Regions from separate parts of the Planococcus sp. SSTMD024 genome, predicted to be linked through region 2. Evidence: a T-box and tRNA genes for the amino acid it is inferred to sense, from the RefSeq annotation. Region 2 holds a T-box; the other holds one or more tRNA genes.
The links. The T-box of region 2 lies ahead of AB9R92_RS05440 (valine--tRNA ligase). A T-box ahead of a tRNA ligase gene usually reads a tRNA of that ligase, here a tRNA-Val.
Positions count from the first base shown of each region.

Region 1: it encodes a tRNA-Val, which carries the amino acid that the T-box ahead of AB9R92_RS05440 (valine--tRNA ligase) is inferred to sense. The anticodon was not compared.

Region 1 covers NZ_JBGGNS010000023.1:113,351-118,685, reverse strand. Annotated here, with positions in the region: gene AB9R92_RS14800 (aldehyde dehydrogenase) at 1-912, opposite strand, end outside; gene AB9R92_RS14795 (Gfo/Idh/MocA family protein) at 933-1,853, opposite strand; gene AB9R92_RS14790 (hypothetical protein) at 1,952-2,089, shown strand; gene AB9R92_RS14785 (thermonuclease family protein) at 2,231-2,950, shown strand; gene AB9R92_RS14780 (hypothetical protein) at 2,967-3,473, shown strand; tRNA gene AB9R92_RS14775 (tRNA-Val) at 3,572-3,644, shown strand; gene AB9R92_RS14770 (TRAP transporter permease) at 4,023-5,335, opposite strand, start outside.
Region 2 covers NZ_JBGGNS010000019.1:311,557-316,891, forward strand. Annotated here, with positions in the region: gene AB9R92_RS05440 (valine--tRNA ligase) at 1-1,823, opposite strand, end outside; T-box leader at 1,905-2,122, opposite strand; gene AB9R92_RS05445 (AbrB family transcriptional regulator) at 2,144-3,211, opposite strand; gene hemL (glutamate-1-semialdehyde 2,1-aminomutase) at 3,383-4,669, opposite strand; gene hemB (porphobilinogen synthase) at 4,671-5,335, opposite strand, start outside.

The DNA.
Region 1 (5,335 bases), on a different contig from region 2:
TTTTTCAATGATTTGCGCCAGCCGGTCATGGTGTTTTTCGTTGACGATGCGGCCATAATCAGGGCTGTCCTGGGCATTATCGCCGTAAAAATTACGGATGGTCTGGATGAAAATTTTCATGAAAGATTCTTTCACCGACTCATGGACGCAAATATAATCCGGCGCTACGCAAGTTTGCCCGGTATTCATGAATTTGCCCCAGGCAATGCGTTTTGCCGCAAGTTCCAGGTTGGCCGTCTGGTCGACGATCGCCGGGCTTTTGCCGCCGAGTTCCAAAGTAATCGGGGTCAGCCGCTCGGATGCCGCTTTCATGACCACTTTCCCGACCGGCACGCTGCCGGTAAAGAAAATATAATCAAACGAGGCATGGATCAGTGCCGTCACTTCCTCGCGCTCCCCTTCGACCACTCTCACGTAATGCGGCTGGAAGCTACCTTCCAAAACGGCGCGGATGACGCGTGCGACGTTCGGTGTCGCCTCGGAAGGTTTGACGATGGCGCAATTGCCTGAAGCCAAGGCGCCGATGAGCGGTTCCATCACCAATTGGAACGGGTAATTGAACGGGCCGATGACTAGCACCGAGCCATAGGGTTCACGGATGATGAAACTTTTTGCCGGCTGCAGGTGGATCGGCGTTTTTACTTGCTCAGGCTTCATCCAATCTTCAAGATGTTTCGTCATATAGCCAATGCTATCGAGCACAAAACCCACTTCCGTGGCATATCCCTCAAACTCGCTTTTTCCAAGATCTAATTGCAAGGCTTCGATAATATCGCCTTCATGTGCTTGGATCGCCGATTTCAGGCGTTGCAGCTGCGCAATGCGGAAATCCGCCGATTTGGTCACGCCTGTAAAATAATAGCCTCGTTGATCGGCTATCATGTCCTCTACTTCATTGGCTGTAAAATTCACTGTAAAAAACCTCCTATGGGTCATCGCAATAATTGGTCGATATAACGCTGAACGACTAGTCCTTCGTCAAAGCCGACGAGGAACGTCGATTGCTCTTTCATTTCATCGAATAGGGAAGGCACTGATTTTTCGGTTTGTACTTCTATACGTGTTTCCCCCCGTTCTTCCCGGTACAAACGCGACCAGTTTTCAAGCGTCAGCACTCCGTCTTCGCCGTAAACTTTAAATTGCAGCAACTCGTCCTGCCCTATATCGCTCATGCCCGACAGTAAAAACGGCGAACCTTGCTGTGTCTTGCCGTGGGCGATGATGCCGGTTTCACATTTTTCAACGTCTTCCGGAAAATCCACTTGGTGCGCGGAAATGTCCAATGTGCCGAACAGGCGATGCATTAGCTGCAAATAATGAGGAAAGACTTCCCGCACAAATCCTCCCTGGTCCCTGGTGGCAATCCACGGATTTTGCTGCCACGCCCGCGGCCACTCCGGAAATACCGTATGCAATTCGATGCGGCGGACTTTTCCGATGTCTCCGCTCTTGATGCGCATCGCCATGTCGCGGACAATCGGCGAATACATTAACGGAAAATGCATGGCGGTATGGATCCGGTTGTTCGTCGCCGACTCCGCCATCGCCTGTGCTGCCTGTGCGTCATGGGCAAGCGGCTTTTCGCATAATACATGCAAGCCCCTTCTCGCCGCAGTTTCCGCAAGCTCGGCATGGCTGTTCGGAGGCGTGCCGATGTATACCCAGTCGATGTCGGCTTGGAACAGCTCATCCAAGGAATCGGTGACGGCTACCCCATATTGCTTTTCGATATAGTTCAGCCGGTTGCTGTCCGTGTCATAAACCGCTTCGACCTGTGCGGCATCGTCTTGCTGGATTTGCTTGATGATGCGCTCGCCGACAATTCCAGCACCAATAATTCCAATCGCTATCAAAACCATCGCCCCTTTTTTCGTTTCATTGTTTATAAGTGTAACCTTCCGGGGTATAGAATAGTCAAACAATTACATTCGGAAGAATAGGAGGAAACATCATGAACGAACAGAAAAACTGGTGGGAACCAATATTTACGGGAACATTGGAAATGGGCGTCGACAAAGAAAAGCTGGAAACAATCAACGAAGACAGCCTATTGTACTTCGGTGAAACCACGAGCACGCTGGAACAATGAAGATGTCCAACCATTTCGCAAGTACATAGCAGCGCTTGATCCGGAATAATGCGGAGCAAGCGCTTTTTTATGGAATCCGGGCCGTTCATTGTCGCCTGCTATTGTTTTCGCTATAATTCGAAATAGAAAGCAGGGATTTTCATGAAACCATTCATCCTATTATTGATCAGCCTGCTATTGTTGTCAGGGTGCACTTGGCCTGGCACCACCGATACGGGCGGCACTACCGGCAGGACGGCGGTTGAAGTCACCGAGATCATCGACGGGGACACGGTGAAAATCATTTATGACGGAAAAGAAACCACGGTTCGTTATTTGTTGATCGATACGCCCGAAACGAATCACCCGAGATTCGGCGAGCAGCCGCTGGGGCCTGAAGCGACAGATCGCAACCGCGAATTGATCGAACAAGCACAGCAAGTCGAGATTGAATTCGATGTCGGCGACCGTTTCGACGACTACGACCGGCTGCTGGCGTATTTGTACGCTGACGGGGAAAGCATACAGGAACAATTGCTGTTAGAAGGCTTCGGTCGCGTCGCCTATATCTTCCCGCCGAATACCCGCTATGTCGATGAATTCCGCGACGCCGAGTCTGAAGCAAAAAATGAAGAAATCGGTATATGGGAATACGAAAACTATTCGACGGACCGCGGATTCAATGCAGATGCCTACGGGCAAACCGAAGCAGATAATACCGATGCCGCTGATGACTGCCGCATCAAAGGCAATATCAACCGGAGCGGCAATAAAATTTATCACATGCCCGGCTCCCCTTCCTATGAAGAGACCAATCCCGAGCAATGGTTCTGCACAGAACAGCAAGCCAGAGACGCTGGTTTCCGCAGTTCCGGTCAGTAATAAGAGGAGGAATACGATGCAATTGCTTGTCCTGCGCCTTGATTACCGAAGCTCTACAACGATCGAGAATCTTCAAAGGCAGCTTCGCCAGCCGAATTCCAAACTGGCGTTGCAATTGCCGCATATCCCGTTGCTAGCATATGAAAATACCGCCCCGCTTCAATTGAAGGCAGCACTAGAACCGATTGCCAAAAAAGTCCAGGCCCCTTCTTTTCGTGCCAGTGATATCGGGTTTTCCAAAGACGGTGCGCAATTTTATGTGCAGGTCCACCCGACTGAAGCACTCGACGAACTTTACAGCTCGATGAAATTGGCGGGACACGGATTTTCCAAAGGTGCAGAAGTGCGTTGGCAGCCGCATATTCCCCTCATCGGCAATATCCCCCCTCCGTTTTGGGGCCCATTGTTTGCAAGGCTGGCACTCGAGTTCGATCCGCTGGACGCAACAGGCGCTGCGTTGGAATGCTGGTCTGTGATCGGCAATCGCACGACAATCGAATGGAGCATTTTCTTGGACAGTTAAGAAGTGAATGCGGTTTTTAAAAAGCGAAAAGTTTTTTCACAAAAACTATTGTCTTTTTCCAAAATGGCATATATAATAATAAATGTCCTTGAGATTGCGATTCCTTAGCTCAGCTGGGAGAGCGCTACCTTGACAGGGTAGAGGTCGCTGGTTCGAGCCCAGTAGGAATCATCATAAGCATGCTACGCGCTGCCAAAAACACCAACCGGTTTTCCGGTTGGTGTTTTCAGAGTTTTAAATAAGTCCACTAATCAGTCAGGAATTAGAATAGGGTCACCTTTTCGATATTCAAAAATTAATGACCTATCTAAGTATTTGGAGAAGCGTTCGCTCGACTCCAGTGGATCAGCGAGACGACCGAGACCCCGCAAGCAGCGAAGCGGCTGAGGAGGCTTGGGCGCGAGCCCACGGAGTCGTGCGGTAAGCTTCGGAAAATACGAGTTCTTACCTTTCTCGACATGCTGAAAACACCAACCGGTTTTCCGGTTGGTGTTTTTTTATTGACGCAACCAAAAAAGATGGAAGCCCGCGGGCTTCCATCTTTTTTTATTATGCAGTTTGAACTTTTTTCGTCTTTTTGTCTCTCGACATCCACTGGAATGCGAACAAGACGATAAAGACAGCCGCCCCGATAAGATCCGTGAAACCTTCCGGATAGATCAAGGCAATCCCTGTCACGAATGTGATGATCCGCTCCAGCCAATTGAGCTTGCGGTACCAATAGCCGATCAATCCGGCACCGATGGCGATCATTCCCGTGATGGCGGTGATCAATACCCATATCAATTGTGTCCAGGTTGTATCGATCATCAATAGTTCTGGGGACAAGACGAACATATACGGAATAATAAATGCCGCGATGGCCAGTTTCGCAGCGTTGAACCCTGTCCGTATTGGCTCCCCTCCGGAAATCCCGGAAGCTGCGAATGCAGCGAGGGCAACCGGCGGCGTGATGTCTGCGATGATCCCGAAGTAGAAGACGAATAAATGCGCAGACAATGCGACCACGATCGGTACTGCCGCGCCAGCAGGCTCATCGACCATCAACAAGGTAATGATGGCAGGAGCAGCAATGGTTGAGGTGATGACATAGTTTGCCGTTGTAGGCGAGCCCATGCCGAGCACGATTGCTGCAAGCATCGTGAAGAACAAAGTCAACAGGACGTTCCCGCCGGATGCTGACACAAGGCCATTTGCCAAGGATAGGCCGAGGCCGGTTTTTACGACAACCCCGACGATGATCCCCGCCGTCGCTGTGGCCGCTGCGACCGCAAGTGCGGTTCTCGCGCCGTCCACAAGCGCATGGATGATATCTTTAAAGCCGAGGCGTGTTTCTTTATTGAAGGCACTGACGAAAATCGTCAGCAATATGCCATACAAAGCCGCTTGCATTGTCGGGATACCGACTAGCAAGAACAAGATGATTGCAAGGATCGGCGTCAACAGATAAATTTTCTTCAATACTTCTTTGCGGTCCGGCATTTCGTCCGGCGACAGGCCTTTCAAGCCAATGCGTTTCGCCTCGAAATGGGTCATAATCCAAACGCCTGTGAAGTAAAGAAGTGCCGGGATCGCTGCCGCTTTGGCAATTTCCCAATAGGTGACTCCGCCGATGAACTCAACCATCAGGAATGCCGCCGCACCCATGATCGGCGGCATCAGCTGGCCGCCTGTCGAAGCTGCGGCCTCAACGCCGCCAGCAAATTCTTTCTTATATCCAAGTTTTTTCATCATCGGAATCGTGTAAGAACCGGATGTAACTACGTTGGCGACCGAGCTCCCCGAAATAGTCCCTTGCAGGGCACTGGAGAAAATCGCTACTTTTGCCGGTCCACCGGTCAAGTTACCGGCGAGCGATACGG
Region 2 (5,335 bases):
AAGATCCACGTGTCGGCAACGGATTTCTCGCCGGACAAATCGATGTCTTTGTGCTCCATGCCTTCCATGTTCATCATTGCAAAGCGCGAGGCGTTCCAGATTTTATTGGCGAAGTTCCAAACCGACTCGACTTTATCGTTCGAGTAGCGAAGGTCCTGCCCTGGAGATGATGCCGTTGCCAGGAAGTAGCGCAAGGAGTCTGCGCCGTATTCCTCGATAACGTCCATCGGGTCGACGCCGTTGCCGAGCGATTTCGACATCTTGCGCCCTTCCGCATCCCGCACAAGCCCGTGGATCAATACGTCTTTGAACGGTTTTTCGCCGGTGAATTCAAGCGCCTGGAAAATCATGCGCGATACCCAGAAGTTGATGATGTCATAGCCCGTCACGAGTGCATCGGTTGGGTAGTAACGGCTCAACTCCTCGTTTTCTTCCGGCCAGCCGAGTGTCGAGAACGGCCACAAGGCGGATGAGAACCATGTGTCGAGTACGTCTTCATCTTGCGTCCAGTTTTCCGCATCAGCCGGAGCTTCGTGGCCAACGTAGATTTCGCCGGTTTCGTTATGGTACCAAGCCGGGATCTGATGCCCCCACCACAATTGACGCGAGATGCACCAATCGCGGATGTTTTCCATCCAGTGGAGGTAGGTTTTTTCGAAGCGGTCCGGCACGAAATTGACGCCGTCTTCGCTTTTCTGGCTGTCGACCGCTTTCTTTGCGAGTGGCTGCATGTCCACGAACCATTGCGTCGACAAATACGGTTCAACGACCGCGCCGCTGCGCTCGGAATGTCCGACCGAGTGGAGATGTTCTTCGATCTTGAACAGCACGTCCATATCCTGCAAATCTTTGATGATCGCTTTGCGGCATTCAAAGCGGTCCATGCCTTCGTATTTGCCGGCATTTTCGTTCATCGAGCCGTCTTCGTGCATGATGAGTACGCGCTCCAAATTGTGGCGGTTGCCGATCTCGAAGTCGTTCGGGTCGTGTGCAGGGGTGATTTTCACAGCGCCGCTTCCAAACTCACGGTCCACATAATCATCCGCAACGATTTCAATTTCACGGCCGATGATCGGCAAGATGACTTTTTTGCCGATCAAATGCTGATAGCGTTCATCTCTCGGGTGAACCGCGACTGCCGTATCGCCAAGCATCGTCTCCGGGCGGGTCGTCGCGATTTCGATGTGGCCAGAACCATCAGCAAGCGGATAGCGCATATGATAAAATGCGCCTTGTACGTCTTTGTAAATAACTTCGATATCCGAAATCGCCGTTTTTGTTGCCGGGTCCCAGTTGATGATGTATTTGCCGCGGTAGATCAATTTTTTCTCGTATAATTTGACGAATACTTCGCGCACCGCTTTTGACAAGCCTTCATCCAAGGTGAAACGCTCGCGTGAATAATCGAGGCCAAGCCCAAGCTTCGACCATTGCTGGCGGATATGGCCGGCGTATTCTTCTTTCCATTTCCACGACTCTTCCAAAAACGCTTCGCGGCCCATATCGTGGCGTGAACGCCCTTCTTCTTTCAGCTTGCCTTCGACTTTCGCCTGTGTCGCGATGCCGGCATGGTCCATCCCCGGCAGCCACAAGGCGTCATAGCCTTGCATGCGCTTCATGCGCGTCATGATGTCCTGCAAGGTCGTATCCCACGCATGCCCCAGGTGAAGCTTGCCCGTTACGTTCGGCGGCGGGATGACGATCGTATACGGCGTCTTGCCGCTTTCCGGTTTCGCTTCGAAAAATTTATTGTCCACCCACCAGTCGTAACGCCCTTGTTCGATTGCCTGCGGTTCGTATTTCGTTGATAATTGCTTGCTCATCCAAATTCCTCCTCTTGGCCAACATGCGGCACTGGTTACTGTCGAACTTAAAAATGAATACAAAAAAACTCCTGTCGTCTCGTAAAGGACGAAGGAGTTTTTCGCGGTACCACCTTTATACACAGGCAGAATTCGCCTGGCTCTCAAGTTCGATAACGGATTCGCATCCGGTTCCCGCTACTCATTTCACGGCAACTGCTCCGAGGTGACATTCAAATGCGGAACATGGAAGCCTCTCACCACTTGGCTACCTCTCTGAAATGTCCCCGCCACTTTACTATCCTCATCAACGCATCAATATCCTGTTAAGCCTATTGTACTCAATAGCCCGATTTAGCGTCAAGCTTTTTCACATAGTAAGACACGAGCGGCGCCGCGACTAGCAGGATGAAGAACAGCCGGAACAGATGGAAGCTCGTCACCAGCGGCACGTCCGCCCCCGCCTCAAGCGCGGTAATCGTCATCTCCGCCATGCCCCCGGGAGCTGCACTCAAGAAGAAGTCGAGGAATAGATACTCCGGCAGCAACAGCTCCAGCCCGTAAGCAAGGCCTGCTGAAAACGCGATGAGCAGCACGGTATTGAGGAACACCGCTCCCGCGATCCGGCCGTCCAAGGAATCGCCGAGCTTTTCCATCGACAAGCCGAGATGCGTCCCGATCAACACTTGCGCGATGACGATGACAAGACCCGGCAAATCGACCAAATCGCTGCCGGTCAAGGTCTGGACGACCGCCATCGCAAGAACCGGTGCCATTAATTCGCGCGCGGGAAATGAAATGCGCTTCATGATCCAGTACAATACATAGCCGAAAACAAGCGCGATGCCGAATGCATAGGGGGAAAAACGGAAACTTGTTTCTGTGATGTCACCTGGCGCACGCCCAGATAAAAGTCCCGCCGCTAGCGGCACGGTAAAAACGATGAGCAGGATGCGGAAGGTCTGCATGACCGATACGATCGTGACATTGGCGGATTTCACTTCTTCAGAAATCAGCACCATCTGCGACAAGCCGCCCGGCATCGAGCCGAGCAGCGCTGTCGACATCGTCACGCGCGTCATGCGCTGGAACAACCAGCCGAGCGCCAAGGAAAACGCGACGACCGCGATCGTCATGATGAACATATACGGCAGATCCGCCGCCATCAACAAGACCGATTCCTGCGTGAATGCCGCGCCGATCTGGACGCCGAGCAGCAACAGCCCGAGCGTACGGAACACTTTCGGCCAGTGGAACTTCATGTCGGTCACTTGGCGCAAGATGAGAAAAGCCGCCATCGGGCCCAACAGCCATGGCAGAAACAAACCGGTCAAGCTGAACAAAAAGCCAGCGCCAAGCGCGATGGCCAAAGTTACGAGAAAACGTTTCAATGCGTTACCAACTTTCACTAATTAAAATATCCATTAGTTTTATATTACCAGATTACCGGACATAAAATGAACTACTCAAAAATATTGAAGCGCATTAGATTTGGGAATGTAGTATTAAAATTTACCTCAATTACGAAAAACCGCCCTCAAAAGCCATTCGCAATGGCCTTCAAGGACGGTTTGTTTCATTTATCGCGCCAGTTTCGCAAACACATTATGGAATGCTTGCACTGTGCGTTCGATATGTTCTGGGGTATGGGCAGTCGACAAGAACATGCCTTCAAACTGGGACGGCGGCAGGAAAATGCCTTCTTCCGCCATTAAGCGGTAATAATCCGCAAACAACTCGAGGTCGGAACTGGAAGCCGTCTCGAAGTTCGTCACTTCCTCATTTGTGAAGAAGAAGCCGATCATCGAGCCTGCACGGTTGACCGTGTGCGGGATGTTGTATTTTTCCGCCGCTTCACGGAAGCCTTTTTCGAGTTGGTCTGCGCGTTCATTGAATGTCTCGTAGCTCGCTTCATCTAAACGCGACAAGGTTTCATAACCTGCACGCATCGCAAGCGGGTTTCCGGACAAAGTGCCCGCCTGGTAGATCGAGCCGCTCGGTGCAACTTGCTCCATGATTTCACGCTTGCCGCCGAACGCGCCGACAGGCAAACCGCCGCCGATGACTTTGCCGAGGCACGTCATGTCAGGCGTAACGCTGTAATGGCCTTGTGCGCAGTTATAGCCGACGCGGAAGCCGGTCATGACTTCATCAAAGATCAAGACGGTGCCGTTTTCGTGTGTCAGGTTGCGCAGCTCTTGAAGGAATCCTTCAGCAGGCGGGACGACGCCCATATTGCCCGCAACCGGCTCGACGATCACGGCCGCCAAGTCATCGCCGAATTCCCGGAACGCCAGACGGACGCTTTCCAAATCGTTGTAAGGAACGGTGATCGTGTTTTTCGCCACCGATTCCGGCACGCCTGGTGAGTCCGGCAAGCCGAGTGTCGCAACGCCCGACCCTGCTTTGATCAACAAGCTGTCGCCGTGGCCGTGGTAGCAGCCTTCGAATTTCAAGATCTTGTTGCGGCCGGTATAGCCGCGCGCCACGCGCAGTGCGCTCATCGTCGCTTCCGTACCGGACGACACCATACGCACCATTTCGATCGATGGCACGCGCTCCTGGACCAATTTCGCCATGTCATTTTCAAGGATCGTCGGTGCGCCGAATGACGTGCCAAGCGTCGCTTGTTCCTGGATCGCTTGGACCACTTCCGGATGGGCATGGCCCAAAATCAGCGGCCCCCAAGACAAGACGTAGTCGATATACGTATTGCCGTCGATGTCCGTAATGGTCGCGCCGCTTCCCGATTGCATGAAAATCGGGTCCATATTGACCGATTTGAATGCGCGTACCGGGCTGTTGACGCCGCCCGGCATCAATGTTTTCGCTTCTTCGAATGCTTGTTTAGAATGTTCGTATCCCATATTATTTCCCCTCCAGCCAGCGTACCGCGTCTTTTGCGTGGTACGACATCAGAATGTCTGCGCCCGCACGTTTCATGCTGAGCAATGTTTCAAGAACGATTTTCTCTTCATCGACCCAGCCGTTTTGCGCAGCTGCTTTGACCATCGCGTATTCGCCGGAAACATTGTAAGCGACGATCGGGATATCAAAGTTATCGCGGACTTCGCGGATAATATCAAGATACGACAACGCCGGTTTGACGATCATGAAATCAGCGCCTTCATTGACATCAGACGATGCTTCTCGAAGTGCTTCCATACGGTTTGCCGGGTCCATCTGATAGGTTTTGCGGTCGCCGAATTGAGGCGTTGAGTGGGCTGCTTCGCGGAACGGGCCATAATAAGCGGAAGCATATTTCACGCCGTATGACATGATCGGAATATGGCTGAATCCTGCTTCGTCAAGCCCGTAGCGAATCGCTGCGACAAACCCGTCCATCATGTTCGATGGCGCGATGATGTCCGCCCCTGCTTTTGCTTGCGATACCGCGGTGCGTGCCAACAGGTCGAGCGACTCATCGTTCAAGATGACGCCGTCTTCGATGACGCCGCAATGGCCGTGGTCTGTATATTGGCATAGGCATGTATCGGCGATGACGACGAGTTCCGGATGGCGCTGTTTGGCAA